One region of the Kitasatospora sp. NPDC059795 genome, then DNA from elsewhere that is predicted to be linked to it. Evidence: riboswitches for the same ligand, from Rfam matches in the RefSeq annotation. Region 1 holds a riboswitch; each other region holds the start of a gene.

Evidence for each region. Region 1 has a riboswitch for cyclic di-AMP ahead of ACFV4P_RS19300 (transglycosylase family protein). Riboswitches for the same ligand answer to the same signal wherever they lie in the genome.
Region 2: linked by a shared signal. The riboswitch ahead of ACFV4P_RS11240 (NlpC/P60 family protein) and the one ahead of ACFV4P_RS19300 (transglycosylase family protein) in region 1 are both predicted to bind cyclic di-AMP.
Region 3: linked by a shared signal. The riboswitch ahead of ACFV4P_RS04940 (transglycosylase family protein) and the one ahead of ACFV4P_RS19300 (transglycosylase family protein) in region 1 are both predicted to bind cyclic di-AMP.

Annotation. Positions count from the first base shown of each region.
Region 1 covers NZ_JBHWID010000008.1:351,678-361,752, forward strand. Annotated here, with positions in the region: gene ACFV4P_RS19280 (sugar ABC transporter permease) at 1-323, shown strand, start outside; gene ACFV4P_RS19285 (glycoside hydrolase family 13 protein) at 365-2,095, shown strand; gene ACFV4P_RS19290 (LacI family DNA-binding transcriptional regulator) at 2,097-3,143, shown strand; gene ACFV4P_RS19295 (AMP-dependent synthetase/ligase) at 3,215-5,140, opposite strand; gene ACFV4P_RS19300 (transglycosylase family protein) at 5,414-6,730, opposite strand; cyclic di-AMP (ydaO/yuaA leader) riboswitch at 6,717-6,888, opposite strand; gene ACFV4P_RS19305 (hypothetical protein) at 7,369-9,405, shown strand; gene ACFV4P_RS19310 (hypothetical protein) at 9,470-10,075, opposite strand, start outside.
Region 2 covers NZ_JBHWID010000004.1:369,769-379,843, forward strand. Annotated here, with positions in the region: gene ACFV4P_RS11210 (aminotransferase class V-fold PLP-dependent enzyme) at 1-271, shown strand, start outside; gene ACFV4P_RS11215 (Lrp/AsnC ligand binding domain-containing protein) at 273-554, opposite strand; gene ACFV4P_RS11220 (rhomboid family intramembrane serine protease) at 551-1,345, opposite strand; gene ACFV4P_RS11225 (hypothetical protein) at 1,498-1,764, shown strand; gene ACFV4P_RS11230 (NYN domain-containing protein) at 1,940-3,349, shown strand; gene ACFV4P_RS11235 (NlpC/P60 family protein) at 3,556-4,590, shown strand; cyclic di-AMP (ydaO/yuaA leader) riboswitch at 4,956-5,106, shown strand; gene ACFV4P_RS11240 (NlpC/P60 family protein) at 5,121-6,182, shown strand; gene ACFV4P_RS11245 (NlpC/P60 family protein) at 6,392-7,444, shown strand; gene ACFV4P_RS11250 (hypothetical protein) at 7,570-8,724, shown strand; gene ACFV4P_RS11255 (carbohydrate kinase family protein) at 8,729-9,631, opposite strand; gene ACFV4P_RS11260 (glycosyltransferase 87 family protein) at 9,720-10,075, opposite strand, start outside.
Region 3 covers NZ_JBHWID010000002.1:217,376-227,450, forward strand. Annotated here, with positions in the region: gene ACFV4P_RS04935 (cytochrome P450) at 1-556, shown strand, start outside; cyclic di-AMP (ydaO/yuaA leader) riboswitch at 808-991, shown strand; gene ACFV4P_RS04940 (transglycosylase family protein) at 995-1,702, shown strand; gene eno (phosphopyruvate hydratase) at 1,928-3,217, shown strand; gene ACFV4P_RS04950 (septum formation initiator family protein) at 3,347-3,784, shown strand; partial or broken gene ACFV4P_RS04955 (DUF501 domain-containing protein) at 3,830-4,342, shown strand; gene ACFV4P_RS04960 (exopolyphosphatase) at 4,468-5,403, shown strand; gene ACFV4P_RS04965 (NAD(P)/FAD-dependent oxidoreductase) at 5,804-7,168, shown strand; gene ACFV4P_RS04970 (DNA-binding protein) at 7,348-7,791, opposite strand; gene ACFV4P_RS04975 (hypothetical protein) at 7,928-8,161, shown strand; gene ACFV4P_RS04980 (hypothetical protein) at 8,169-8,987, shown strand; gene ACFV4P_RS04985 (cation:proton antiporter) at 9,143-10,075, shown strand, end outside.

The DNA of each region.
Region 1 (10,075 bases):
AGGCCGGCCGGGTCGACGGGCTGTCCCCGTTCGGCACCTTCTGGCGGCTGATCCTGCCGCTGGCCCGCCCGGGCCTGGCGGTGGCCGCGTTCTACTCGTTCCTCACCGCATGGGGCGAGGTCGCCTACGCCTCCACCTTCATGCTCTCGTCCAGCAAGTACACGCTGGCGGTCGGCCTGTCCTCGTTCGTCAGCGAGCACGACCACCAGTGGCAGCTGATGGCCGCCACCTCGGTGCTCATCGCGATCCCCGCCGCGTTCGTCTTCTACCTGGTGCAGCGCCACCTGGTGACCGGTCTGACGGCCGGCGCCGCGAAGTCCTGAACCTCCGTCACCTTCCACAGCACCCAAGGGATGACTGTCCAATGACCCAGAACCTGGCCGACGCCTCCCGGCCCGCCGCCGTTCCCGCCGCTCGGACGACTGCTGCGACCACCGGGGCCTCCAGAGGCGGCTGGTGGCGGGACGCGGTCATCTACCAGGTGTACCCGCGCAGCTTCGCCGACGGCAACGGGGACGGCATGGGCGACCTGCCCGGCATCCGCAGCCGCCTGCCGTACCTGCGCGACCTCGGCGTGGACGCGGTCTGGCTCTCGCCGTTCTACGCCTCCCCGCAGGCCGACGCCGGCTACGACGTCGCCGACTACCGCGCCGTCGACCCGATGTTCGGCACCCTGCTGGACGCCGACGGGCTGATCCGCGACGCCCACGAACTGGGCCTGCGGATCATCGTCGACCTGGTGCCCAACCACTCCTCCGACCGGCACGAGTGGTTCCGGCGCGCGCTGCGCGAGGGCCCCGGCTCCCCGCTGCGCGAGCGCTACCACTTCCGCCCCGGCAAGGGCGAGAACGGCGAACTCCCGCCCAACGACTGGGAGTCCATCTTCGGCGGCCCCGCCTGGACCCGCAGCGACAACCCCGACGGCACCCCCGGCGAGTGGTACCTGCACCTGTTCGCGCCCGAGCAGCCCGACTTCAACTGGGACAGCCCCGCGGTCGCCGACGAGTTCCGCTCCATCCTGCGGTTCTGGCTCGACATGGGCGTCGACGGCTTCCGCATCGACGTCGCCCACGGCCTGGTCAAGGCCCCCGGCCTGCCCGACCTCGGCAGCCACGACCAGCTGAAGCTGCTCGGCAACGACGTCATGCCGTTCTTCGACCAGGACGGCGTGCACGCCATCTACCGCAGCTGGCGCAAGATCCTCGACGAGTACCCCGGCGACCGGATCGGCGTCGCCGAGGCCTGGACCCCGACCGTCCAGCGCACCGCCAACTACGTCCGCCCCGACGAGCTGCACCAGGCGTTCAACTTCCAGTACCTGGGCACCGATTGGGACGCCGCGAAGCTGCGCGAGGTGATCGACCTCTCGCTCGACTCGATGCGCCCCGTGCAGGCCCCCACCACCTGGGTGCTGTCCAACCACGACGTCACCCGGCACGCCACCCGGTTCGCCAACCCGGGCGGCCTGGGCACCCAGATCCGCACCGCCGGCGACCGCCCGCTGGGCCTCCGACGGGCCCGCGCCGCCACCCTGCTGATGCTCGCGCTGCCCGGCTCCGCGTACATCTACCAGGGCGAGGAGCTCGGCCTGCCGGACGTCACCGACCTGCCCGACGAGGTCCGCCAGGACCCGTCGTTCTTCCGGCAGGCCGGCCAGGACGGCTTCCGCGACGGCTGCCGGGTGCCGATCCCGTGGTCCGGCACCGAGGCGCCGTACGGCTTCGGCCCGGTCGCCGGCGGCCCGAGCTGGCTGCCGCAGCCCGCCGATTGGGCCGAACTCTCGGTGGAGGTCCAGGCCGGCGACCCGACCTCGACGCTGGAGCTGTACCGCTCCGCGCTGGCCGTCCGCCGCGAGCAGCCCGCGCTCGGCGCCGGCACCGAGGTCGAGTGGCTGGCCGCCCCCGAGGGCGTGCTGATGTTCCGTCGCGAAGCCGCCGAAGGGTCGTTCGTGTGCACTGCGAACACCACCGGGGAGGCCGTCCGGATCGCCGCGCCGGGTCGGATGCTGCTGTCCTCCACCGCCGAGGCCGCGGTCGAGTCGGACGGGGAGAGCGTCGAACTGCCCGCCGACAGCACCGCATGGTGGGCGGTCTGAGATGGCCGCAGTAGGCTCTGGGGTCGTGACTACAGCGCGACTCTCCGACATCGCGGCCCAGGCGGGGGTCAGCGAAGCCACCGTCAGCCGCGTACTCAACGGTAAGGCGGGCGTCTCCGCGACCACCCGTCAGACGGTGCTGGCCGCGCTCGACGTGCTCGGCTACGAACGGCCCACCCGGCTGCGCCAGCGCAGCGCCGGGCTGATCGGCCTGATCACCCCGGAGCTCAGCAACCCGATCTTCCCCGCACTCGCCCAGGTCATCGAACAGGTGCTCAGTCGGCACGGCTACACGCCGGTGCTGTGCACCCAGACCCCGGGCGGCTCCACCGAGGACGAACTCGTCGAGATGCTGGTGGAACGCGGCGTGGCCGGCATCGTGTTCGTCTCCGGACTGCACGCCGACACCACCGCCGACCACGACCGGTACGCCAAACTCTCCGGCCGCCAGGTCCCGTTCGTGCTGATCAACGGCTTCAGCGAGAAGATCGCCGCGCCGTTCATCTCCCCGGACGACCGGGCCGCGATGTGGATGGCCGTGCAGCACCTGGTCGAGCTCGGGCACGACCGGATCGGGCTGGCGGTCGGACAGAAGCGCTTCGTCCCCGTGCTGCGCAAGATCGAGGGCTTCACCGCCGCGCTCCAGCAGCTCACCGGGCGGACCGCCGACGAGGCCGCGGACCTGATCCACCACACGCTGTTCAGCGTGGAGGGCGGGCACGCCGCCGCGCAGGCGCTGCTCGACAAGGGCTGCACGGCGATCGTCTGCGGCTCCGACATGATGGCGCTCGGCGCGATCCGCGCCGTGCGCCGCCGGGGGCTGTCGGTGCCGCAGGACGTCTCGGTGGTCGGGTTCGACGACTCGCCGCTGATAGCGTTCACCGAGCCGCCGCTGACCACTGTGCGCCAGCCGGTCGAGGCGATGGCCACGGCCGCCGTGGACGCGCTGCTGGAGGAGGTCGGCGGAAACCCGGCGCAGCGCTCGGAGTTCATGTTCCAGCCGGAGCTGGTGATGCGCGGCTCCACCGGGTCCGGTCCGCGCAACTGACGCTATTTGCTGGTGGCTTGTGGCACCCGTTGCGGCCCTCGGGAGGGAACTCCCGGGGGCCGCAGGCGTGTTCAGGTGTAGAGCTGCTCGATGTCGCGGCGGTAGGCGGTGGTGACGGCCTGCCGGCGGACCTTCAGGGACGGGGTGAGCAGGCCGCGTTCCTCGGTGAAGTCGCCGCCGACCACGCGCACCCGGCGGATCGACTCGGCGCGTGAGACGGTCGAGTTGACGGCCCCGACCGCCTCGGCGAGCGAGGCCAGCACGGCGGGGTGCACCGGGATCGCGCTGGTCATCTCGGGTGCGGGGGCGGTGTCCGTGGCGGCGGTCGGCGGGCGTTGGCGGAGGAAGTGCTCCACCGCTTCCGGGTCGAGAGTGATCAGCGCACCCACGTACGGGCGGCCGTTGCCGACCACCAGGCACTGGCTGATCAGCGGGTGGGCGCGCAGCCGGTCCTCCAGCGGGCCGGGGGAGACGTTCTTGCCGCCGGAGGTCACCAGGATCTCCTTCTTGCGGCCGGTGATGGTCAGGTAGCCGTCCTGGTCGAGCCGCCCCAGGTCGCCGGTGGCGAACCACTGCTCCCGCTCGGGCCGCTCCGCGCCCAACTCGTAGTAGCCGTCGAAGATTTGGCCGCCGCTCAGGAACACCTCGCCGTCCTCGGCGATCCGCACCGCGCTGCCGGGCACCGGCGGGCCGACGGTGCCCGGGCGGGGCCGCAGCGGCGGGTTCACGGTGGACGGGCCGGTGGTCTCGGTCAGCCCGTAGCCCTCGTACACCAGCACGCCCGCGCCGGCGAAGAACAGCAGCAGTTCCGGGTCGATCGAGGAGCCGCCGCTGATCGCGTACCGGATCCGGCCGCCCATCGCCTGACGCACCCTGCGGTACACCAGGGCGTCGTACAGCCCGTGTGCGAGGCGCAGAGACAGCGGGACGGGGGCGCCCTCGCCGGACAGCGCGGCGAGTTCGGCGCGGGCGTAGCGCACCGCGACCTCGGCGGCCCGGTCGAAGACCCGCACCGCGCCCTTCGCCTGCGCCTCGGCCCGGCCCATTTGGTGGATCTTCTCGAACAGGTAGGGCACGCCGACCAGGAAGGTGGCGCCGAACTCGGCCAGGTCGGGCCGGAGTTCGGCGGGCTTCAGGGACGGGCTGTGGCCGAACCGGATCCGGCCGAACACGCAGGTCACCTGGATCATCCGGCCCAGCACGTGTGCCAGCGGCAGGAACAGCAGGGTGGACGGCGCCTCGCCGGTCGCCGCGGTGAACACCGGCTCCAGCATGGCGTGGCAGTTCGCCGCCTCGGTGAGGAAGTTGGCGTGGGTGAGCAGGCAGCCCTTGGGGCGGCCGGTGGTGCCGGAGGTGTAGATCAGGGTGGCCTCGCTGTCCGGGCCGAGCGCCGCCCGGCGCTGCGTCAACTCCCCATCGGGGACGGCCTTTCCGAGCGTGCCGAGGGTGGCGACGGCGTCCTCGTCCAGCCGCCACAGCGTCACCGTGTCGCCGGTGCGGGCGATCGCCGCGGTGAGCGCCTCGGCGGTGCCGGCGTCCTCCGCGACCGCCAGCACCGCACCCGAGTCGCGGAGGATCCACTCGGTCTGCTCGACCGAGGAGGTCGGGTAGACCGGCACCAGGGACGCGCCGGCCGCCCAGGCGGCGAAGTCCAGCAGCGTCCACTCGTAGCGGGTGCGGGACATCAGCACGATCCGGCCGCCGGGCCGCACCCCGGCGGCGATCAGGCCGCGGGCGGTCGCGGCGACCTCGTCGGCGAACTGCCGGGCGGTCACCGGCTGCCAGCCGCCGCCCGGTCGGCGCCTGGTCAACACCTCGGCGTCCGGGGCGAGTTCGGCGTTGCGGAACGGCAGATCGGCGAGGCTGCCGGCGTCCGGCGGCGGGACCAGGTACGGGGTGCGGGCCTCGACGACCCGGTCGTTCTCGCGCAGCACTTCGACGGGTGCACGGTCGCGCAGGTGCGCGGCGCGGGCGGCCCGGGCGAGGGGGTGTGCCATCAGCGAACTCCCTTGGGTGGGATGGGGGTTCGCCCAGGGTAGGGACTCCGTCGCAAACTTACTAGACGGTAAGTTCCTTGCCGGTAGCGGAGGTTGGTCGCTCAGCAGCACCTCCAGCGCGAGGTCCACGTCCAGCGTGATCGTCGGCTTCGACGTCGGACAGGCCGCTGCCCCCGAAGCCGACCAGGTCTTCGGGGGCAGCGTTGTGCGGGTGGATGTGCGCCGTGCGAGAGCGCCGTGCGCGGGTGCCGTGCGTGGGTGCCGTGCGAGGGGTCAGACGCGACCGGCGAAGTCCGGCGCCCAGTTGGCGATGGTCTCGGTCTTCACGCCCGACTTCGGGTTGGCGGCCTCGACGTACTTGCCGTCGCCGATGTAGATCGCGACGTGGTAGACGCCCGAGTTGGAGCCGTTGTTCGACCAGAACAGCAGGTCGCCCGGCTGCAGGCTGTTCAGCGAGACACGGGTCGCGTAGTCGGCCTGGTCGGCGGCGACGCGCGGCAGGCTGATGCCGGCCTGACGGAACGCGGCCTGGGTCAGGCCCGAGCAGTCCCAGCCACCGTTGCCGGTGCCGCCGTAGATGTACGGCTGGCCGACCTTGGACAGCGCGAAGTCGATCGCCGCGGCCTTCGAACCGGTCGCCTTGACGGCGGTGGTGGCGTTGGTCGTGGTGGTCGTGGTGGTCTTCGCGGTGGTGGTCGCGGGGGTGCTCTTCGCCGGGGTGCTCGGCTTGGCGGGGGTGCTCGGCTTGGCCGGGGCGGTGTCGGAACCCGTGGAGCGGTTGCTCTTCCAGGTGGAGCCGTTGGAGGAGGACTTGGCGGCCGGGGCGGACTGCTGGGCCGGGGCCTCGGCGACCGAGACGTTGCCGAGCGCCAGCTTCTGACCCGGGTAGATCATGTCCGCGCCCTCGGTGAGCACGGAGCGGTTCAGGTCGTAGAGCTTCTGCCAGCCGCCATCGACGTGCTGGTTCTGCGCGATGGCGGACAGCCAGTCGCCGGCCACCACGGTGTAGCTGCCGTCCGCCTTGGCGGCCGGGGCGGTCTGCGGCTGGGCCTGCTGCTTCGGAGCCTGCTTCGGGGCCTGGCTCTGCGGGGCCTGGGTCTTCGGGGTCTGAGCCTTGGGGGCCTGAGCCTTGGGGGCCGGGGACTGCTTCTGCGCGGTGTCCTGCGAGCCGGAGGACTTGGCGGAGGTGTCGACCTGCGGGGTCTCGCCGCCCTTGGTCAGGCCGGCCTTGACGGAGCACACCGGCCAGGCACCGGGGCCCTGGGAGGCCAGCACCTTCTCGGCGACGGCGATCTGCTGGTCCTTGGTGGCCAGGTCGGCGCGCGGGGCGTACGCGGTACCGCCGAAGGCGGCCCAGGTGGAGGCGGTGAACTGGAGGCCGCCGTAGAAACCGTTGCCGGTGTTGATCGACCAGTTGCCGGTGGACTCGCACTGGGCGACCTTGTCCCAGGTCGCGACCGAGGCGGCGGAGGCGGTGCCGGCCATCAGGCCGGGGACGGTGAGGCCGATGCCCACCACGCCGGTGGTGGCGATCAGACGGCGGGCGCGCTTGGAGCTGACGGGCAGCATGAAGGTGCGTTCCTCTCCCACGCCTGCGAGGTGAGCTGTCGGATTCGGGCTGGAGTTGCCCGGCCGCGCGCACCTTCCGGTGCGCCCGGCTTCACCCCTAGCCCCGGACCGGTCCGTCAGGACCGCCCCAGGGCGACTTACCTGGTTCCCCCGCCCCTGCCGCGGTGCGTTTCGCATGAGCCGGCTCGCCCGGCGGCAGGATTCGGCGTTCCGGGTGAGCTGGGTCCGTGTGTCCACGAACGTGGGCAGGAGATTAAGCGGATTTAAGGATGATTAGCAAATGCCTGTGACGGCCGTCACCGGGCCCGGAAAGCGCGATCAAGGAATTCCCGGCGAACTGCGGTGGGGTCGGCGAGAACTGCTGCGCCGTCAGGGAGTTGGCGATCTTGTGCCCGTTTTAGGGTGTTATGCCGCTTGGTGAGTAAATGTTCGTCTTGGTGGCATTTGCGATCGAGTCAGTGGGGTGATTTGAGTGCTTCTGTCCGCCTTTGCTGACGGACCATGGAACTCCGCCGGGCACCCGTTTCTGTCGAACTGACGAATGACGATACGTCAGAATGCTTAACCGTTGTGGAAGTCCCCGATTCCCGATGGACCCGCCACCTATGCTGCCCCCGACGATTCGGAGTCCCTGCTGGGTGATTCGGGAGGCGGCCATCGTGGAGCAGTGGGAGAACGGGCGGCACCGGCGGCCGTTGCTGGGGCGGCGGCGAATGCTGACCTGGCTGGCGGTCGGGTCGGTGACGGCCGTCGGTGGGGGAGTGGCGCTGCGGCAGTCGCTCGCGGGGGCGGCGGTGGCGCCCGCGGGCCCGCAGCCGACGCAGGGTCTGCCCGCGTTGGACGAGAGTGGGCGGAAGTGGTCGGACGTCAAGGGGTGGGGCGGGAAGGCACCCGGGGCGGGGAGCGCTGTTCGGATCACCGACAAGGTGGTGCTGGACACCGATGCCCGGGTCGGCTCGCTGCTGATCGACACCGGCGGCTCGCTGGTGTTCGCCAAGGGCCGGTCGCTGACGCTGGAGAGCGGGGGGAACGTCGAGGTGCGGGGTGTGCTCGCGCTCGCCCCCGATGCGGCGCACACGCACACGCTGCGCTTCCCCGGGATCGACGAGCACCGCTTCCAGGGCGGCGGCATGACCGTCGTCGACACCGACACCGGCCTGTGGGTCACCGGCAGCGGCTACCTGCGCCTGGACGGCGCACCCCGGACCGCGTGGGTGCGGGCCGCCGGGGAGTTGAAGGCGGGTGAGAGCACGGTGCGGCTGGCCGCCGCCCCCGAGGGCTGGCAGGTGGGCGACGAACTCGCCGTCACCCCGACCGCGCCGCCCGACGCCGAGGGCTTCTCCGAGGCGTACGACCTGGCGACGATTCAGCGGATCGACGGCCCGAACCTCACCCTCGCCGCGCCGCTCCAGCACGCGCACCCCCGGGTGGGCGTCGGCGGCGGTGCGGTGTTCGGCGCGGAGGTGCTCAACCTGACCCGCAACGTCCGGGTCGAAGGCACCGAACAGGGCCGCGCCCACGTCCACCTGACCTCCAGCCGCCCGGCCGACATCCGGCACGCGGCGCTGAGCCGGCTCGGGCCGCGCGCCGCCGGGAAGGACAGCTGGAACGGGCAGCCCGTCACCGAACCCGTCCTCGGCCGGTACGGACTGCACTTCCACATGCTGCAGGACGCCTCGCGCGGCACCGTGGTCGAGGGCGTCGTCGTCCGCGACGCGGGCAGCCACGCGTTCGTGCCGCACATGAGCCACGGCATCACCTTCCGGGGCTGCATCGCCCACCACACCTGGGAGGACGCGTACTGGTGGGACGGCCCGAGCGACACCCGCAATCCGCAGGGGCCGTCCGACGACATCGGCTACCTGGGCTGCGTCGCCTCCCGCACCGTCTTCGAACCCAACCAGCGCGGCTACCGGCTGACCGGGTTCAGCCTCGGCGCGGGCACCGGTTCGACGGCCCGGGACTGCGTGGCCGTCGGCGTCCAGGGCGCCACCGGCGCGTCAGGGTACGAGTGGCCGGAGAACAGCGAGGGGGTGTGGACGTTCGAGAACTGCCTGGCGCACAACAACCTGGAGAACGGCATCTTCGTCTGGCTGAACGCCGCACACCACCACACCGTCACCGGCTTCGCCGCCTACCACAACGGCGGCTGGGGCATCGAGCACGGCGCCTACCTGAACGACTTCGACTGCACCGCCTCGGTGCTGTACGGCAACGCCGCCGGCGGGATCGCCGTGCACGCGCTCGGCCGCGACAAGGGCACGGTGCTCGACGGGCTGCTGATCGACGCCGCCGGGCAGTCCGACTACGCGGTCTCCACCCTCAAGCACCAACTCGACGGCGAAATGGTGGTGTTGAGCCGCAGCCGGCTGACCGGCTACCGGAAGGCCGGGGTGGCGTTCCGGGCCACCGTCGACGGCAAGCCCGACGACATCGCGGTGCTGGACTGCGAGTTCGGCGACGGGCCCGAGCTGTGGCTCGACCCGGAGGCGCCCGCGCCCAAGCAGATCCTGTTCCGCAAGGCCGGGCAGTCGGGGACGGTCGCGCTCGCCAAACCCGCGCCCGGGCTCGCCGCCGGGCCGTGGAACGCCGCCACCAGCCCCGCGAACGCGCCCACCCCGCCGCGCCAGGTCGTGCTGCCCGCACTGAAGTTCACCGACAGCGCGCCGAAGACCGGCCGCGTGCAGGGAGGGTGAAAGCGCGACGGGCGGGAACGCGTCGATGCGCTGCTCCCGCCCGTCGCGGTCCTCGGACGGCGCGTCAGCGCGCCGCGTGCGCCCCCGACGTGGTGCGCTGCTCGGCGGCCGCGGCCTCGGCGGCCTCCAGCTGCTCCTGGGTGGGCTCGGGGAGCGCCGCCAGGTAGCTGGAGGCGATCAGCTGAGCCACCGTCGGGTAGGCGCCGATCGGGGCGGCGCTCGGGCAGCCGGTCTCCTCGGCGGCCGTGGCCAGCAGCTCCGGGTCGGCCTCCGGGCCGATCACCAGCGGAGCCAGCGCGGGACGCGCGCAGCCGGTCGACTTCAGGTGCGCGACGGCCGCGGCGACCGAGCCGGGCACGTCCAGCGCGGCCGGGACGACCGGCACGGCGAGCCGGGCGGCCAGCAGCACACCGGTGATGCCGGCGGCGGCAGCGGCCTCCTCGCCACCGGTGGTGGTCAGCACCACGCCGTCGGCGGCGGTGGCGATCGCGAACAGGCGGGCGCGGTCGGCGCGGGCGAGGTCCGCCTCGGACAGGCGCACGTGCACGGCCTCGGCCAGCAGCGGGTGCGGGCCCAGCGGGTCCAGCACCTGCGCGCCGGTCTCGGCCGCGGCCTTGTGCAGCTCCGGCAGGAACTCGTGCGGCCCCGGAACCAGCGGCACCACCACCGG
Region 2 (10,075 bases), on a different contig from region 1:
CCTGTTCTGTGCGCACCCGCTGGTGCGGACCCTGCTGGGCGGCGAGGACGCCGCGCCGAGCCAGTGCGGGGCGCCCGAGCCCTCGCTGCCGGGGGAGCGCAGCCTGAACGCGATCCGGGTCAGCTTCGGCGCCGGCACCCCCGTCGAGCACCTGGACCGGTTCCTGACGGCCGTTCGGGACCTGGTCACCGACGGCGCGCGGTGGAGCTACCGCAACGAGGGCGGGCGCTGCGTGGCGACCGAGCAGATCGACCGGGGTCGGCAGCGCTGAGTCAGCCGTCCAGGCCGAGCGAGAACGCGGCCTCCAGGTCGTGCTGCGAGTAGGTGCGGAACGCGATGTGGGTCTCGGTGTTGGAGACGCCCGGGACCTTGTTGAGGCGGCCGGGGATCACCTCGGCCAGGTCCTCGTGGTTGCGCACCCGCACCATCGCGACCAGGTCGTAGGTGCCGGTGACGGAGTAGACCTCGCTGACGCCCTCGATGGCCGCGATCGCCTCGGCGATCTCGGGGATCCGGTCGACGCTGGTATTGATGAGGACGATCGCGGTGATCACTGAGCAACTCCTGTTCGAGAAGGTGCGCTCAGGGTATCGCCCGCCGGACGGGCGGCCCAGGCGAACAGCCACCCCGTCGCGAAGCCGATCACGTGCACCAGGTACGCCACTCCGCTGCCGCCGGAACTGACGGACCACCACTGCAGCGCGAACCACAGGCCGAGCACCAGCCAGGCCGGGAACCGCAGGGGGAGGAAGAGCAGGACCGGCACCAGCACCGTCACCCGGGCTCTCGGCCACAGCCGCAGGTACGCGCCCAGCACCCCGGCGATCGCGCCGGACGCGCCGATCAGGGCGCGGGTGCCGTCCGCGGTGTGCGCCTCGGCGATCGCGTAGCCGTAGGTGGCCAGGTATCCGATCGCCAGGTAGCCGGTCAGGAAGCGCAGCCGGCCGAGCCGGGTCTCCACGGCCGGGCCGAAGACGAACAGGAACAGCAGGTTGCCGATCAGGTGCAGCCACCCGGCGTGGACGAACAGCGAGGTGAGGACGGAGAGTTCGGGGATCTTGCCGGGCGTCGGGGGGAGCGTGCAGCCGGGCGTCGCCGAGGTCAGCCGGTCGGCCGCCAGGGGGTGGCCGCTCAGCAGTTCGGCGGGCACGGCGCCCCAGCGGTGCTCGTAGCGCTGCTCGGCGCAGGCCCGGGCGGCGCCGCTGCCGTACATCGGGTTCAGGCCGGCCGGGCCGAGCAGCAGGACCAGCGCGGACAGCGCGATCAACAGGTAGCTGACGACCGGGGTGCGGGCGGTCTGCTCGGCCGTCGGCGAACCGGCCCGGGCGGGGGCGGAGAGCACCATGAAGGTGAGCATTCCTCGGGGGCGCACCCGCGACACCGGGCGCTGCTCCGAGTGGGTGAGCGTCCGGGCAGTGGACCGGTGACCCGGGCGCGGCGGCACAGGCAATAGGCTGGAGACCCGGAAACCGGGACCAGCCGAGAGGGACCACTCTGATGACCATTGCCGCGCCGACCGCCGAGACCCGCTGGCGCTGCACGCTGTGCGGCAACCTCACCCGCTTCGACGTCACCCGGTCCTCCCGGGTGATCGACTTCGTGCACTTCGACCTGTCCGGCGACTCCAAGGTCGAGGAGACCCAGGTGCTCGCCGAGACCGTCGAGTCGGTGCGCTGCCGCTGGTGCAACGCCGTCGACCAGGTCGAACTGGTGGCCCGCCCGGGCGCCGAGGAGTCCGCGGACGGCGGCTCCGAGCAGGGCTGACGCACTTCCACCGCCCCGCGTTCCCGTCCGCGCCCCGGACGGGAACGCGGGGCGGACTCGTCGGCGGGGTGCTGTCGGTGCGGCACGGTAGACGGGACAATTGCAAGCAGCGGCGGACACCAACGCCCCCGGCACCCGCCGGGGCCCGCCCGGACCAGGATCGGAGCCGAGAACTGTGGCGGAGGCAGCGCACGCGCCCACGGGCACGGACGGGACCGCGCCCGGTCCGGTCCAGCAGACCCCGGAGACCGCCCCGGGCGGCGAGGACGGCAACGGCGAGACGGCCGGTCGGGCGCTGCCCGAGGGCGTCCGCCGCCGGGTGGTGGGCATCGCCTCCGACGCGCTCGGCGGCATCCCGGCCGGCGAACTGCCCGCCGCGCTGCGCCCGTACGCCAAGTTCACCCCCGCCCGGCGGGCCAAGTACGCGGCCACCGCGCTGGCCGCCGCGCTGGAGTCCGACCCGGCGTTCCGGGTGCGGATAGCCGAGCGGCTGCGACTGGGCCAGCCCGACCTGGTGCGCGCCCTGGAGGCGGGCACCGTGCCGGCCGCCGCCGACCCGATGGACGTGGCCGCCGCCGCCTACCTGGTGCGGCCCACCGGCTGGGGGCGGCTGGTCGAGGAGGCCGGCGAGCAGGCCGAGCGGGTGGACGCCGAGGGCGCCGCCGCCGAGGCCACCCGGCTGGCCGAGAGGCTCCAGGAGGAGCTGGCCGAGGCCCGCGCCGCCGCCCGCGCCGAGCTGGACCGGCACCGCGCCGAGTCCGAGGGGGTGCGCCGGGAGGCCGACTCGCTGCGCAAGAAGGTCCGCTCGCTGGAGGCCGACACCCGCCGGGCACAGGCCGAGACCCGCCGGCTGACCGCCGAACTGGAGGCCGCCCGGGCCGCCGCCGCGGCCGAGCACAGCGCCGCCGAGATCGAGGCCCGCCGGCTGCGGCACCGGATCACCGAGCTGGAGGCCGCCGTGGAGACCGGCCGGCGCACCGCCCGGGAGGGCCGCAGCGTCGAGGACATGCGGCTGCGCCTGCTGCTGGACACCGTGCTGCAGTCCGCGCAGGGCCTGCAGCGGGAACTGGCGCTGCCGGTGACGGCGCTGCGCCCGGCCGACCTGGTGGAGGCCGTGGAGCCCGGTTCGGCCTCGCCGCACGCGGTGGCCCGGCGCGGCCTGGCCGAGGACGACCCGGCGCTGTTGGACCAGCTGCTGGCCATCCCGCAGGTCCACCTGGTGGTGGACGGCTACAACGTGACCAAGACCGGATACCCGCAACTGCCGCTGGAGCAGCAGCGGTTGAGGCTGCTGGGCGGCCTGGCGATGCTGGCCCAGCGGACCCAGGCCGAGGTGACCTGCGTGTTCGACGGCCAGGACCTGGACGTGCCGGTGATCATGGCCCCGCCGCGCGGCGTGCGGGTCCGGTTCAGCCGGACCGGGGAGACCGCGGACGAGCTGATCCGCCGGATGGTGCGGGCCGAGCCGCAGGGCCGGCCGGTGGTGGTGGTCTCCGCCGACAAGGAGGTCGCGGACGGGGTGCGCAAGGCCGGCGCCCGCCCGGTGGCCTCGGTGCTGCTGCTGAACCGGCTGTCGCGCAGCTGAGCGGGGTGATTCGGACGCACTGACGGGCGGTCAGCGACGGTGGGGCGTCCGGAGTGTGTCGGTGTGGTGAAGAGGGGCGGGGAACGGGAACCGAAAGCCCCCCGGGAGTGGACGCGGGGGTGGAGACTTCACTAGGGTCTGGCGTCAAACCTATATTCCGGACTGTCGCTCGATCGGGTGAGTCCAGAGGAAGAAGGAGCACCACCTTGGCCTCCCACCGCCGTCCCAAGCAGCCGAGTCGCGCCCGGGTGACCGTGCTCACCGCTGCCGCCGCGACCGCGGTCGCCCTGTCGGCCCAGGTGAGTGCGCACGCCGCGCCGGCCAAGCCGAACAAGGACGAGGTCAAGGCGCAGGTCGACAAGCTGCTGGACGAGCAGGAGCAGGCGGCCGAGAAGTACAACGGCGCCAAGGAGAAGGCCGACCAGCTGCGCAAGCAGGCCGACCAGCTGCAGGACCAGGTCGCGCGCGGCCAGGAGCAGCTGAACGAGCTGTCCTCCGGGCTGGCGGCGGTGGCCGGCGACCAGTACCGGCAGGGCGGCATCGACCCGTCGGTGCGCCTGATGCTCTCCTCCGACCCGGACGGCTACCTGTCCCAGGCGTCCTCCTTCGACCAGGCCGCCAGCACCCAGGCGGAGACCCTGAAGTCGCTGGAGGACCAGCAGCGCCGGCTGAGCCAGCAGAAGCAGGAGGCCGCGGCCGTCCTGGCCGAGCTGGACAGCTCGACCCAGGCGCTCAACGACGCCAAGAACGAGGTCAAGAGCAAGCTGGAGGAGGCGCAGAGCCTGCTCAACACGCTCTCCGCCGCCGACCGCCTCTCGATCACCCAGGGCGGCGGCACCGCCTCCCGCGGCGCCGACCGGGTCGACCTGAGCAACCTGCCGCAGGCCGGTGGCTACGCCGGTGTCGCGGTCTCGAAGGCGCTCGGCAAGCGCGGCGCGCCGTACGTGTGGGGCGCGACCGGTCCGGGCAGCTTCGACTGCTCCGGCCTGATGGTGTGGGCGTACGCGCAGGCCGGCGTCTCGCTGCCGCGCACCTCGCAGGCGCAGGGCAGCGTCGGCGCCAGCGTGGGCACCGACTGGCACAACGCGCAGCCCGGTGACCTGGTGGTCTACTACGGCGACCGGCACCACGTCGGCATGTACATCGGCGGCGGCATGGTGGTGCACGCGCCGCACACCGGTGACGTCGTGAAGACCATGCCGGTGGACGCGATGCCGATCTCGACCATCCGCCGGGTCTGACGACCCGAAGAATCGGACATATGCCCACAGAGGGCCGCAACTGACGCGCTGTGACACGCCCGGACGGGTCGAGATACCGCTGTGATCTCGCACACGTCCGGGCGTCGCGTTTTCTGTGCGGGCACCGGGAAATGCTACGCACTGCGCAACGAATCCCTTACATTCGGTCAGTTTCGTCCTTGTAATTGACTCAGATTCAGATTTTTTTCGGACAAGGATTTGAACGGATCACGGATCGGTTACTAGGGTCTTGGTTCGACCGCCGCAGAGTCGATCGCCCAAGGGGGGCGACGGCGGAGGTCGCCGCCGAGTCCGTGACGCAGCGGGCGGATCGTCAGAACGCGATCCGCCGACGGGGATGCCCCACCGGGGTGCTGTCGAACGGAGCCGGGGAACCACGTTCCCCCGGGGTGAATCGGCGCCAGGTCGGCCGCGACAGCGGTCGGTGAGGCGCTGTAGGGCATCTCTTCCGGCCCGAACCCGTCAGCTCACCCGGTAGGCGGTGTGTGAGGAAGAAGGAGTCCGCCTTCGTGGCGTCCCATCGTCGTCCCAAGCCCGTCGGCCGTGCCCGGGTCTCGATTCTCACTGCCGCTGCCGCCACCGCCGTGGCGCTGTCCGCCCAGACCGGCGCGCACGCCGACCCGGCGCCCACCAAGGACCAGGTCAAGCAGCAGGTCGACCAGCTCAACGAGCAGGCCGAGGTGAAGACCGAGGCGTACAACGCCTCCGCGGAGAAGCAGCAGGCCCTGCAGAAGCAGGTCTCGCAGCTCCAGGACCAGCTGGCCCGCCAGCAGGACCAGGTCACCACCGTCCAGGACAGCCTGGCGAACATCGCCGCGGAGCAGTACCGCAACGGCGGCATCCCGCAGACCATGCAGCTGATGCTCTCCAGCAACCCGGACGACTTCCTCGGGCAGGCGGGCGCGCTCAACACGGTCGGCGCCACCCAGTCGGACCTGCTGAAGAGCTTCAAGTCGGAGCAGGCCAAGCTGGACGGCCAGCGCAAGGAGGCGGAGCAGAAGCTCGCCGAGCTGGACACCACCACGAAGGCCCTGCAGGCCGACAAGGACGACATCAAGGGCAAGCTGGCCAAGGCGCAGGAACTGCTCAACACGCTCACCCAGAAGGAGCGCGACGAGCTGAACGCGGCCGAGGCGAAGGCCGCCGACGCCTCCCGCAGCCAGGCCGAGCGGGCCTCCCGCGACACCACGCGCACCGACCTCAGCGCGCCGGCCCCGGCCGGCTACGCGGGCGTCGCGATGAGCGCCGCGCTGTCGAAGCTGGGCAGCTGGTACTCGTACGGCGCGGCCGGTCCGAGCACCTTCGACTGCTCCGGCCTGATGCAGTGGGCGTACGCCCAGGCGGGTGTGTCCATCCCGCGCACCTCGCAGGCCCAGGCGGGCGCCGGCACCAACATCGGCACCAACATCGCCAACGCCAAGCCCGGCGACCTGATCATCTACTACGGCGACATGCACCACGTCGGCATGTACGTCGGCAACGGGCAGATCGTGCACGCCCCGCACACCGGCGCGCAGGTCCGCTACGAGTCCGCCACCGTGATGCCGATCGTCAAGATCGTCCGGATCTGACGGACCCGCACTCCGCTCGGCCCGGCACCCCGCACAGGGGGTGCCGGGCCGTAGTCGTTCCGGTGTCCGATTCGCGGTCGAATATTCGATGTTGTCGGGGTTTGGACTGGATCCGTCCGACTCGCTAACCTCTGCCCCGGCCCCCCGTGCGGACGGCCGCCCGACCAGCGGGCGGCGACGGGCAGGCCGTAGGAACGGAGCCGTCGCACGTGTCCGTGCACCGTCGCCCCCCACTGCCCGGTGTCCAGCGCTTCGCCCGCGCGCTGGCACTCACCGCCGCCGCGACCGGGGTGCTCCATCTGGGCGTGGCCCCGGCCGGCGCCGCACCGGCCGATCCGCCCGACCGGACCGACGTCAAGGCGCAGGTCGACCAGCTGTACGAGGAGGCGGAGCAGGCCTCCGAGAGGTACAACGCCGCCCAGGAGCAGCAGAAACGATTGCAGCGCGAGGCCGGTGAGCTGCAGGGCCAGGTCGCCTCCGGGCAGGACGACCTCAACCGGCTGCGCGCCGACCTCGGCGCGGTGGCCGCCGCCCAGTACCGCTCCCAGGGCCTCGATCCCACCGTTCGGCTGATGCTCGACAACGATCCGGCGTCCTACCTGGCCGGCGCGCGTGCCCTCGGCCAGGCCACCGCCCGGCAGAACGACGTCCTGCGCGACCTGAACGAGCGGCAGCGGCGGCTGGACCAGCGCCGGCAGGAGACCACCGCCAAGCTCGCCGAGCTCGAAGCGGCCCGGCAACGGCTGGCGGCCGCCAAGGACGAGGTCCGCAGCCGGCTCACCCGGGCCCAGCTGCTGCTGGGCGGCCTCGGCGCCGCCGAGCGCGACCGGCTCGCCGCCGACGACGCCCGGGACGCCCAGCAGCGCGCCACCCGCGGCACCGACCGGCTCGACCTCGGCGACGAACCCGCCGCCTCCGACCGCGCCGCCGCCGCGTTGAACGCCGCCGTCTCGAAGATCGGCTCCCCGTACGTGTACGGATCCACCGGCCCCGGCGCGTTCGACTGCTCCGGTCTGATGTACTGGGCGTGGCGGCAGGCCGGAGTGACCCTGCCGCGGACCTCGCAGGGACAGGCCACGGCCGGTCGGCGGGTGAGCCTCGCCGAAGCCCGGCCCGGAGACCTGGTGATCTTCTTCAAGGACAGGCACCACGTCGGCATGTACGCCGGCGGCGGTGTCGTCGTGCACGCCCCCCACCCCGGCGCCAGGGTCCGCTACGAGAGCGTCGGCGCGATGCCGGTCAACTCGGTGGTGCGGGTCTGAGCCAGCACGAGCCCCTGGTCACCGACCTGCCGCCGGAAGCCCCGCGGCAGGCCGGGGCTTCGCTGTCCCGGCGGGCCGCCCTGCTGGTCGCCGCCGGGTGCGCCGCCCAGCTGTCGCTGCCCCGGGTGCTTCCGGCCGGGCCCGCCGCCCCGGCCGCCGTCCCGCCCGGGCCGGGCGCGCCGTCCGGCGCCCGGGACGCCGTCGCGCAGGTGCTGGCCCGGCGGGCGGGCGCGATCCTGCGGCGCGACCCCGGCGGGCTGCCGACCGCGGCGGGCGCCGAGGAGGCCGACCGGGACCTGCTGACCCGCACCGCCGCGATCCGGTTCAGCGAGTACACCCTGCGGCTCACCACCTTCACCGAACCCGTGCCCGGCGTCGAACGGTTGACCGTCGGCGCCGAACTCGGCTACCGGATCGCCGGCGTGGACGACTATCCGGCGCTGCTGGAGCGGCAGATCGACCTCCAGCGGGAGCCGGCCGGCTGGCGGGTGCTCCGGGAGGTGCCCGTCGGCGCGGTCGCGCCCTGGGACCTGGGCACCGTCCGGACCGCCAACGGGCAGCACAGCACGGTGCTGGGCCTCGGCGAGGAGGCCGAACTGGCCGACCTCGCCGAGCTCGCCGACCGTGCGGTGCCCACCGTGGAAGGCGTCTGGGGCCCCTGGAGGCCCGGCCGGCTGCTGCTCGAACTCCCGCTCACCGTCCAGCAGTTCGCCCGCCGCATGGACGTCTCGGCGGACGCCTACCAGGGCATAGCGGCCGTCACCCTGGCGGTCGGCGGCGCGCCGACGCACACCCCCGCCGACCGGATCGTGGTCAACCCCGACGCGTACCGGCAGCTCAGCCCGCTGGGCCGGCGGGTGGTGGTGACCCACGAGGCGACCCACGTCGCGACGCGGGCCGACACCAGGTCGGCCACCCCGCTGTGGCTGTCCGAGGGCGTCGCCGACTACACCGGCTACCAGGGCACCGGGCGCACCACCCGGCAGATCGCCCCCGAGCTGGCCAGGGACGTCCGGAACGGGCGGATGCCCGTCGGGCTGCCCACCGACGACGCCTTCACCGCCGGTTCGGCCGGGATCGCCCAGGCCTACGAGCAGTCCTGGCTGGCCTGCGACCTGATCGCGCGCCGGCACGGCCCGCAGCGGCTGGTGGCGCTGTACCGGGCGGTCGGGCAGAACGGCAGCGGCGGCCTGGACCGGGCCTTCCGGACCGAACTCGGCCTGGGCGTCGCGGAGTTCACCAAGAACTGGGAGTCCGAGGTGGCCACCCTCCGGGACTGATCGGTCAGCCCGCCAGCGCCCGGTCCAGGCCCGCCGCGTCCAGGAACGCGGTGTGGGTGCCCGCCGTGGTGCAGGCGAACGCGCCGGCCGCCGAGCCCGCGCGCATGCACTCCTCGACCGGGCGGCCCGCCAGCCGGCGCTGCAGGAAACCGGAGACGAACGCGTCGCCCGCGCCGTTGCTGTCGACGATCGGTGCGCCCGGGTCCACCGCCGGGAAGTGCCGCGGCGCCTCGTCCTCGCGGGTCAGCAGGAACGCGCCGTGCGAGCCCGCGGTGGCGACCACCAGTTCGGCCCGGCCGTGTTCGAGGATCGACCGCATCACGGCCTCCGGACGGTTGCCGAGGCCCGCCGCGGACAGGAACACCACGTCCGAGCGGAGTGCGTAGAACCGGTGGTGCTCGTTCTCGCCGTCCCAGGCGTGCAGGTCGGTGGAGCTGGGCAGGCCCAGGCGCTCGACGTCCGGGTACATGTCCCGGTTGACGCCGGTGATCGACAGGTGGACGTGCCGGGAGCGCTCCAGCAGCGGCAGCCAGAACGCGCGCGGCAGCCGGGCGTCCGCCGGGTGGCGGCCGTCGTAGAACGAGAACCGCAGGCCGTCCGCGTCGACCAGGTTGACGCTGCGCGGGGTGCCGTTGGGGGCGGGCAGGTGGCTGAAGTCCAGACCGCGGCGGGCGTACTCGGCCAGCACCAGGGCGCCCTGCGGGTCCTCGCCGAGGAAGTCGGCGAGCTTGGTGCGCAGACCCAGCGCGTGACAGGCCAGCGCGACGCCGTTGCCGGTGTGCGCCGGGTAGTCGAGGACCGGGGGGACGTGCGCCGAGTCGCGGCCGGGCGGGATCTCCAGGCGGTCCACCCGGACGATGGTGTCCACGCCGACGCCGCCGACGATCAGGATGTCGTAGTCGATCATCCGGCGATGGTGGCAGCGAAAAGCCCGGCCCTGCAAGCACTTTCAGAAACTTGCAGGGCCGGGCGGCGGTCGGGTCCGGCCGGGGCGGTCAGGGCCGGTCGGCCGGGGTGAGGTCGTCCAGCAGGTCCTGCTCGTAGGCGATGCCCGGCCGCACCGGGTACTGCGGGCCCACCTGACCGGCCGGCAGCACCACCGTGGTCACCGCCTCCCGGCGGCGGGTGGAGCGCCACAGCCGGTACGCCGAGACCAGGGTGGCGGCCAGCAGCACCAGGTTGCGGGCCGTCAGCACCAGCACGCCGGGCAGCTCGCTGCGGTTCACCGTCCCGAACATCACCGGGAATTCCAGCGTGGTCAGCACCGTCGCCACCAGCACCAGCACCGCCACCGGGCGCTGGCTGGTGTGGCGCACCGTCAGGCACACCGCGGCCAGGCCGACCACCCAGA
Region 3 (10,075 bases), on a different contig from region 1:
CGAGAACGAGGCCGCGGCGATGGCCTTCATCCTGCTGTTCGCCGGCTTCGAGACCACCATCAACCTGGTCGGGAACGGGCTTTACGCGCTGTTCCGCAACCCGGGCCAACGCGCCCTGCTCCAGGAGTCGTTGGGGCGCGGCGAGTCCGGCCTGCTGGAGACCGGCATCGAGGAACTGCTGCGCTACGACGGGCCGGTGGAGCTGGCGACCTGGCGGTTCGCCACCCGCCCTCTGAGCATCGGCGGGGTGGACATCCCGGTGGGCGATCCGGTGCTGGTGGTGCTCGCCGCCGCCGACCGCGACCCGGCGCGTTTCGCCGCGGAGAACACCCTGGATCTGGCCCGCGCGGACAATCCGCACCTCGGTTTCGGACACGGCATCCACTACTGCATCGGCGCGCCGCTGGCCCGGCTGGAGGGGCAGCGCGCGATCGGCACACTGCTGACACGGCTGCCGGACCTCCAGTTGGCGGCCGATCCCGCCGAACTCCGTTGGCGCGGCGGGCTGATCATGCGCGGGCTGCGCGAACTCCCGGTCTCCTTCACGCCCCGCTGACCCGGTTTCGACCGCAGCCGCCCAGCGTCCGCCCGGAACCCCCAACTGGCCTAGCGGGGGCGCGTGGTGCGCCCCCGTCAGGGGCAATCCGGACATACATGGACGATTTGTGTGCAGAAAGTGAAGGTCCGTAATTTCGGCGTGATGTCGGTGATATGAGCTTGTGATTGTTCATCAGCTCTGCTTACTCTCCGATCTGCCCGCAGCCGTGGGCCCCGAACGCGGCACGCCGAGTCCTGTCCGCCGCGACCTCGGGACACCGACCAGGAACTCGGACAGGAGCGGGGGACCCAGGTGTGAACGCCGTAGCAGTCTCGACGGCTTGGGGTGAAGCCGCCCGGGAGCGGACGCAGTCGCGTCCCCCCTCCCCGGCGGCCGGGCCAGCCTCCCGGTCCGAACCCGACAGCTCACCTCGCAGGCGTGCGGAGAGGAAGTCCCATGCTGTTCACCGGTACCGGCCGCCACCGACGTAGCACCAAGACCGAGAAGGTCGTCGCCGCCGCCGGCGTCGCCTCCGTCGGCCTGGCCCTGCCCCTGCTGTCCGCCACCGGAGCGGCGGCCGCGCCCGTCGACACCTGGGACCGCGTCGCCCAGTGCGAGAGCGGCGGCAACTGGTCGATCAACACCGGCAACGGGTACTACGGCGGCCTCCAGTTCTCCTCCTCCACCTGGCGCGCCTACGGCGGCGGGCAGTACGCGTCCCGCGCCGACCAGGCCAGCCGCTCCCAGCAGATCGCGGTCGCCGAGCGGGTGCTCGCCTCCCAGGGCCCCGGCGCCTGGCCGGTCTGCTCGGCCAAGGCCGGCCTGACCAAGGGCGGCGGCAGCAGCTCCCAGGACACCGCCTCCCGCTCGCAGCAGCGGCAGGACGCGCCCCAGCAGAAGTCGGCCAAGCCGACCACGTCGCAGTCGAAGGCGCAGCAGCAGGCCCCGAAGACGCAGACGCCGCAGCAGGGCTACAAGTCCCCGAAGCCGGCCACCTCCGCGCAGGCCGCCGGGACGTACACCGTGCAGCAGGGCGACACGCTGTCCGGGATCGCCGGCGCGCGGAACGTCTCCGGCGGCTGGGAGCAGCTGTTCAAGACGAACCGGGACGTGGTCGGCGCCAACCCCGACCTGATCGTCCCCGGCCAGGTGCTCTCGCTCTGACCGCCGGTCCGGGCCCCCGATCCGTCTGACGATCCGTCCGCTCCGGGCGCGCGCCGAGCAGTTCGCGCCGCCCGGGGCGGTCCGTCGGCGGGCAAACAGGTGAACTACCAGTGAGTAGCCGGGCCACACGGTGAGACGGGGCCCGGCCGGGCGTGGCCGTGGGCAGGTCTGCGGCTAGGCTCTGGGCGTAACGACCACACATCCGCTTCCGCTAGGAGATGCCTCGTGCCGTCCATTGATGTCGTCGTAGCCCGTGAGATCCTCGACTCCCGCGGCAACCCCACGGTCGAGGTCGAGGTCGGTCTCGACGACGGCAGCACCGGTCGTGCGGCTGTCCCGTCGGGCGCCTCCACCGGCGCCTTCGAGGCGCTGGAGCTCCGCGACGGCGACAAGAACCGCTACTTCGGCAAGGGCGTCGAGAAGGCCGTCCTCGCCGTCATCGAGCAGATCGGCCCGGAGCTGGTCGGCTACGACGCCACCGAGCAGCGGCTGATCGACCAGGCCATGCTCGACCTGGACGCCACCCCGGACAAGTCCTCGCTCGGCGCCAACGCCATCCTCGGCGTCTCGCTGGCCGTCGCGCACGCCGCCTCCGAGGCCAGCGACCTGCCGCTGTTCCGCTACCTGGGCGGCCCGAACGCCCACGTGCTGCCCGTCCCGATGATGAACATCCTCAACGGCGGCTCGCACGCGGACTCCAACGTCGACATCCAGGAGTTCATGATCGCCCCGATCGGCGCGGAGTCCTTCTCCGAGGCCGTCCGCTGGGGCGTCGAGGTCTACCACACCCTCAAGGGCGTGCTGAAGGAGCGCGGGCTGTCCACCGGCCTGGGCGACGAGGGCGGCTTCGCCCCGAACCTGGACTCCAACCGCGAGGCCCTCGACCTCATCACCGAGGCCATCAAGAAGGCCGGCTACACCCCGGGCAAGGACGTCGCGCTCGCCCTGGACGTCGCCGCGTCCGAGTTCTACAAGGACGGCGCCTACCAGTTCGAGGGCAAGGCCCTGTCGGCCGCCGACCTGATCGCGTACTACGCCGAGCTGGTCGCCGACTACCCGCTGGTCTCCATCGAGGACCCGCTGGACGAGTCCGACTGGGACGGCTGGAAGGCCATCACCGACAAGCTGGGCGACAAGGTCCAGCTGGTCGGCGACGACCTGTTCGTCACCAACCCGGAGCGCCTGCGCAAGGGCATCGAGACCGGCACCGCCAACGCGCTGCTGGTGAAGGTCAACCAGATCGGCTCGCTCACCGAGACCCTGGACGCCGTCGAGCTGGCCCAGCGCAACGGCTACCGCTGCATGATGTCGCACCGCTCCGGCGAGACCGAGGACGTCACCATCGCCGACCTCGCCGTCGCCACCAACTGCGGCCAGATCAAGACCGGCGCCCCGGCCCGCTCCGAGCGCGTCGCCAAGTACAACCAGCTGCTGCGCATCGAGGAGATCCTCGACGACGCCGCGGAGTACGCCGGCCGCGGGGCGTTCCCCCGGTTCCGCTCTGCGGACAAGTAAGCACAGCCGTTCTGCGGACAAGTAAGCACAGCAAGGGCTGAACAGCGCCGAGCCTGTTGTGACCGGTGCCCCGGCCTCCACCGCGTAGGGTGGGGCCGGGGCACCGGCATGCGCAGGAGGGGCGACCAGATGGCCAAGTGGAGGATTCCCGGACTGGCGGCGCGCCCGCGCTTCACCAGCCGGGCCACCGTGCTGGTGCTCGTCCTGTGCTCGCTGGTGGCGATACTCGCCTACCCGACCCGGCAGTACATCGCGCAGCGCGCGGAGATCGCCGATCAGCGGGCCAAGGCCGAACACGCCCGCCAGCAGGTCGACGAGCTGCGCCGGGCGAAGGCCCGCTGGCAGGACCCGGAGTACCTGAAGGCCCAGGCCCGGGAACGGCTGCACTACGCGCTGCCGGGCGAGACCCCGTTCGTCTCGGTCGCCCCGCCGCCCGCGCCGGGCGACAAGCAGTCCTCCACGGACGCCGCCGGCAAGCCGAAGGCCGCCCGTCCCTGGTACAGCGCGTTCTGGGACTCGGTGGACGCCGCCGACACCGCGCTCGCCGCCCCGCCCGCCGCTCCCTGAGCTCCGCCACCCCACCCGCCCCCCCACCTGACGAACAGACTGCTGATGAGCAACCAGAACCCTCTCGTCTCCGACAACGACGTCGCCGCCATCGCCGCCCAGCTCGGCCGGGTGCCGCGCGGGCTGCGCGCCGTCGCCCACCGCTGCCCGTGCGGCAACCCGGACGTGGTGGAGACCGCGCCCCGGCTGCCCGACGGCACGCCGTTCCCGACGCTCTACTACCTGACCTGCCCCAAGGCCGCCTCGCTGATCGGCACCCTGGAGGCGGACGGCGTGATGAAGGAGCAGACCGCCCGGCTCGCCGAGGACCCGGAGCTCGCCGCCGCGTACCGGGCCGCGCACGAGGACTACATCGCCCGCCGGGACGCCATCGAGGTGCTGGAGGGCTTCCCCAGCGCCGGCGGCATGCCCGACCGGGTCAAGTGCCTGCACGTGCTGGTCGGCCACTCGCTGGCGGCCGGCGAGGGCGTCAACCCGCTCGGCGACGAGGCGATCGGCATGCTGGAGGACTGGTGGGCCAAGGGCCCGTGCGTCAGCCCGGCCGAGGTCGAGGCCGCCGGTGAGCGGGTCGTCCGCAACCGCGCCAAGGCCGAGGACCACGCCGCGACGATCGCCGCCAAGGAGGCGCTGACCGCCGAGCGGGCCGAGCGCGCCGCCCGCCTGGCCGAGGAGGGTGACGAGTCGTGACCACCACCCGGGTCGCCGCGATCGACTGCGGCACCAACTCGATCCGCCTGCTGATCGCCGACCTGGACCCGGAGACCGGCGAGATCGTCGACCTGGACCGCCGGATGCTGATCGTCCGGCTCGGCCAGGGCGTCGACCGGACCGGCCGGCTGCACCCCGAGGCGCTGGACCGCACCTTCGCGGCCTGCCGCGAGTACGCGGAGGTCATCGCCGCGTACGGCGTCGGCCCGGAGCGGATCCGGATGGTCGCCACCTCGGCCTCCCGGGACGCCGAGAACGCCGCCGAGTTCACCGCGGGCGTCAAGGAGATCCTCGGCATCACCCCGAGCGTGGTCAGCGGCGACGAGGAGGCCCGGCTGTCCTTCACCGGCGCCACCCGCGAGCTGCTCGGCGGCCCGCACCGCCCGCCGTACCTGGTGTTCGACCTGGGCGGCGGCTCCACCGAGTTCGTGCTCGGCGAGCAGGACGTCCGGGCCGCGTACTCGATGGACATCGGCTGCGTGCGGATGACGGAGCGCCACTTCGCCGGCGGGCAGCCCACCGAGGAGCAGATCGCCGCCGCGCGGGCCGACATCCGGGCCGCGCTGGACACCGTCGGGAAGAGCGTCCCGCTGACCGAGGGCGCCACCCTGGTCGGCCTGGCCGGCACCGTCACCACGGTCGCCGGGATCGCGCTGGAGCTGCCCGGCTACGACTCCGAGCAGATCCACCACGCGGTGCTGACCGTCGAGCAGGTCCGCGAGACCGCCCAGTGGCTGCTGCACTCCTCGCACGCCGAGCGGGCCACCGTCCCCGTGATGCACCCCGGCCGGGTCGACGTGATCGCGGCCGGCGCACTCGTCCTGCTGGAGATCATGGAGTGCACCGGGGCCGCCGAGCTGCTGGTCTCCGAGCACGACATCCTCGACGGCATCGCCTGGTCGATCGCCTGACCCGGGCGCCCCGGGAGGCCCGGCGCGGGCCTCCCGGCGGGTCCCGGCAAGAAGCTTCGTGAATTTCTTCACATGACGATCGGGCCTTTCGGCCCAGCGGGGTGTCCGGTCCGTCCGATATGTGGGACCGAAGGCGCTCGGGGTGGGTGGTTCATGGGATCGCAGGCAACCTGCGGTTCACGCCGAAGAAATCGAAAGGGCACTCGGGAACCCGTGCGCCGCAAGGATCGTTGCTGCTCAGCGCGGCACCGAGTGCCTCGGCGGTCACCGAAGGCGGTCGGCGGGGGTCGGGAGAAGGTCCGGGGCCGGAAGTGTGGGCGCGCAGTGTAGCAGCCGGTGTCCAGGAGCTTGTGATGGGCCTCACGAATGGTCCGTCAGGCGGGGGTGGATACTTTCGGATATGAGCACCACGGAGCGTCCTCGCATCCTCATTGTCGGCGGTGGTTACGTCGGCCTGTATGCCGCGATGCGCATCCTCAAGAAGATGCGCTACGGCGAAGCGACCGTCACGGTCGTCGACCCGCGGTCGTACATGACGTACCTGCCCTTCCTCCCGGAGGCGGCCGGCGGCAACGTCGCCCCCCGCAACCTCGTCGCGCCCCTGCGCAGCGCCCTGAAGAAGGCGGAGGTGCTCACCGGTCACGTGACCGAGGTGGACCACGCCCGTAAGGTCGCCACCATCCAGCCTGCGGCCGGCGACGCCTACGAACTGCCCTTCGAGTACCTGGTCGTGGCGACCGGCTCGGTCTCCCGCACCTTCCCGATCCCGGGCCTGGCGGAGCACGGCATCGGCATGAAGACGGTGGAAGAGGCGATCAGCCTCCGCAACCACGTCATGGCGCAGCTGGACAAGGCCGAGTCGACCACCGACGAGGACGTCCGCCGCAAGGCGCTGACCTTCGTCGTCATCGGCGGCGGCTTCGCCGGCATCGAGACGGTGGCCGAGGTCGAGGACATGGCGCGCGACGCCGCCAAGATCTACAAGACCGTCAGCCGCGACGACATGCGCTTCGTCGTGGTGGAGGCGGCCAACCGCATCCTCCCCGAGATGGGCCCCGACCTGGGTCTGTGGACCAAGGGCCGCCTGGAGGAGCGCAACATCGAGGTCTACATCGAGACCTCGATGGACTCCTGCGTCGACCAGCACGTGGTGCTGAAGAACGGCATGGAGTTCGACGCCTCCACCATCGTGTGGACCGCCGGCGTGAAGCCGAACCCGATCGTCAACCGCTTCGGTCTGCCGCTCGGCCCGCGCGGCCACGTCGACACCAGGCCGACCCTGCAGGTCCAGGGCTTCGACTACGTGTGGGCGGCCGGCGACAACGCCCAGGTCCCCGACCTGGCCGCCGGTGAGGGCGCCTGGTGCCCGCCGAACGCGCAGCACGCGGTCCGTCAGGCCGCCGTCCTCGGTGACAACGTGGTGGCCGGCATGCGCGGCTTCCCGCAGGCCGAGTACAAGCACAAGAACCTCGGTGCGGTGGCCGGCCTCGGCCTGCACAAGGGTGTGGCGATCCTGTTCGGCAAGGTCAAGCTCAAGGGCCGCCTCGCCTGGTACTTCCACCGCCTGTACCACGGCGCGATGGTCCCCACCATGAACCGCAAGGTCCGGGTCTTCACCGACTGGACGCTGGCGATGTTCCTCAAGCGCGAGACCGTCGGTCTCTCCGAGATGGAGAAGCCGTTCGACGCCTTCCAGGAGGCGACCGCTCCGCCGAAGCCCGCCGCCGCGGCCGAGCCCAAGAAGGAACTCGCCTCCAGCAAGTAAGCGGCCGACCCGTCTTTTCGGGTCGATGAGTCGGAGGCCCTCCGCCCGGCAACGTCGCCGGACCACGTCCTCCGTGGTGCTCAGCCGGCCTTGCCGCCGGGCGGAGTACAGCAATCGGTTGACCAAGGCCCCCACCCCCGCCGGGTGGGGGCCTTCGGGCTTTTCCGGGACCGCCGCCGTCAGGGCCGGTCGGTGGTGGCGGTGCGGTCGTTGAGGCGTTCGTGGCGCTGGCGGGCGGCCTGGGGGGTGCCGAGGCCGAGGCCGAAGGCGATGTCCTGCCAGGTCATGCCGCGGCCGCGGGCCATGGTGAGCAGGCCGGCCTCCAGTTCGTCGAGTTCGGCGCGGACCAGGGGGAGCAGGGTGAGGGCGGCCGTCAGGTCGGCGCGGTCGACCTCGGGTTCGCCGTCCTCGGCGAGGGCGGCGCCGCTGAGCAGGAAGGCGACCAGGCGGACGGCCTCGTGCGGGGCGACCATGGCCGGGTTGGTCTGGCGGCGGCGCTGCCCGTCGGTGGCGGCGTGGCGCTCGGCGATCCGGAACAGCGAGGCGTAGACACGCTGCGTCCGGGCGGCCTCCGGATCCGGCAGGGCGAACGGGTCGGCGGACTGCGGGGAGGTGTCGGTCATGGGGACAGCATGCGGTGATGAACCAGCGGGCGTCAATGGGATGTGTTGAACGGTTCGTTCAAGAAATGGATTGATCACGGACGGGCCGCCGCCTAGCATGGCGATCATCATCGATGCTCAATCTGGGGGTACCGCAATGGAACTGACCACTCGTCAATCCGCCCTGATCGCCGCCGCCACCACCGCGCTGGCCGCCGCGGCCGTCGTCGGCGGCTCCGCCGTGGAGTGGACGGTCGCCCCGGCCGGCGTGGCCGTCGAGGCGCACGGCTACGTGCAGCAGTCCGCCGGCGACGTCGTGGTGCCGGACCACATGGCGCTGGTCACGCCGGACCACATGGCGCTCGCCGTCACCGACCACATGGGGCTCTGACCCCGCCGTGCGGGCAGCAGTCGACGACCCGGCGGCGCAGCTGGTCGCGCAGACCGCCGAGCGGCTGATCCGGCTCTGGGCCGAGCGCGGGGAGCTCCACCACCCCGGCTGGGGCCGGCCGTTCCGCCAACTCGCCGAGCTGCTGCCCGCATCGGACGTCGAATTCGCCGTCCACAACCCGCAGATGGTGCCGCTGCTCTGGTACCCGGCACTGCGCCGGGAGAGCGCGCACGGCACCGTCGTCGAGGTGTTCGACCACCTCCCGGCGGACGCCGGGCCGCCGCTGCCGCGCCGGCAGGAGCTGTCCCGGATCTACAGCTGGGCGCCCGTCACCCGGACCGCCCTCGACTGGATCGCCGAGCGGCTGGCCGGCCGGGGCCTGCTGGAGGTCGGCGCCGGCAGCGGCTACTGGGCCGCCCGGCTGCGGGAGCACGGCGTGGACGTGCTGGCCACCGACGCCGAGGCCCGTACCGAGCTCAACGGCTGGACCGACCGGTTCCGCTGGACCGACGTCCGCCCCGGCCGGGCCGCCGAGGACGCCGCCGCCCACCCGGACCGCGCGCTGGCCCTGATCTGGCCCCCGCACCGCGACCCGATGGCCCTGGAGGCCCTGCGCGCCTACCGCGGCGACCACCTGATCCACCTCGGCGACCGCCCCGGCGGCCTCTGCGCCGACGACGCCTTCTTCGCCGAACTCGCCGCCCACTGGCAGCCGGTCGCCCGCTGCCCGCTCGCCCTGCGCTGGCTCGGAAACCACGACACCCTGACGCACTGGGTCCGCCGCGAGTGCGACCGGCGTACGCCCCGGCTCGCGACGATCGCCTGACCTGGCCCGGGAGATCATCCAGGTCGCGGTTCTCCGACGACCCCGGCGCCGACTTTCCACAGTACGGTTCGGGTTGTGACGGTCCATCGACAGCATTTGATGTGACGACCTAGATTTCAGGCTGTCAATCCTTAAGTAAATATCGGGGGCTGCAGATGTCCTTGGATCCCACCACCCGGCTCCTCCTCGCCCTCGCCGCCGTCCTGGCCCTCAGCCTCGGCGCCGCCCGGCTCGCCCAGCGGTTCGGCCAACCGGCGGTGATCGGCGAGATCGCGATCGGGATCGCGCTCGGACCGACCCTGCTCGGACGCGTCCTGCCCGACCTGCACCGACAGCTGTTCACCGGCGCACCGCTGACCGTCCTCGGCGGCCTCGCCCAACTCGCCGTCTCCCTCTACGCCTTCGAGATCGGCGCGCAACTCGCGGCGGAGGCCGGGACCCGCCGGAGCGCCGGGCACCGCTCGCCGCTGCCGCTGGCCGCGGTGTCGGTGGCGGTGCCGGCTGCGGTCGGCCTCGCGCTCGCACCCTGGCTGGTCCGTTCGGGCGGGGTCGGGCCGCACGGCTCGCCCGGCTCCTTCGCGGTCTTCCTGGCCGCCGCGCTCGGCGTCACCGCCGTGCCCGTGCTGGCCCGGATCCTGCACGACCGCGGCCTGGACGGGACACCCGAGGGCCGGCTCAGCCTGGCCGCCGCGGCCGTCGGCGACGGCGCCTGCTGGACGCTGCTGGCCCTCTCCCTCTGGCTGGCCGGCACCCTGCCGGCCGGCCACCTGGCCCTCGCCCTGGCCGGCGTCGTGGGCGCCGGACTGCTCGCCCGCCGCCGCGCCCGCGCCGGCCGCGACGCGTCCCGGACCGCGGCCCGCGTCGCGACCGGCGCCCGTCCCGGCGCCGCCCTGCTGCTCGGCGCGGTCTGCCTGGCCGCCGCGCTCTCCTCCGCGCTCGGCCTGCACACGCTGTTCGGCGGCCTGGTGCTCGGCCTGCTCTGGCCTTCCGCCCGCGGCCCGCACGGCGAGCTGCCGGCCACCGCCGCCACCGGCCTCGGCACCCTGTCCACCGTGCTGCTGCCCTGCTTCTTCCTCGGCGCCGGCCAG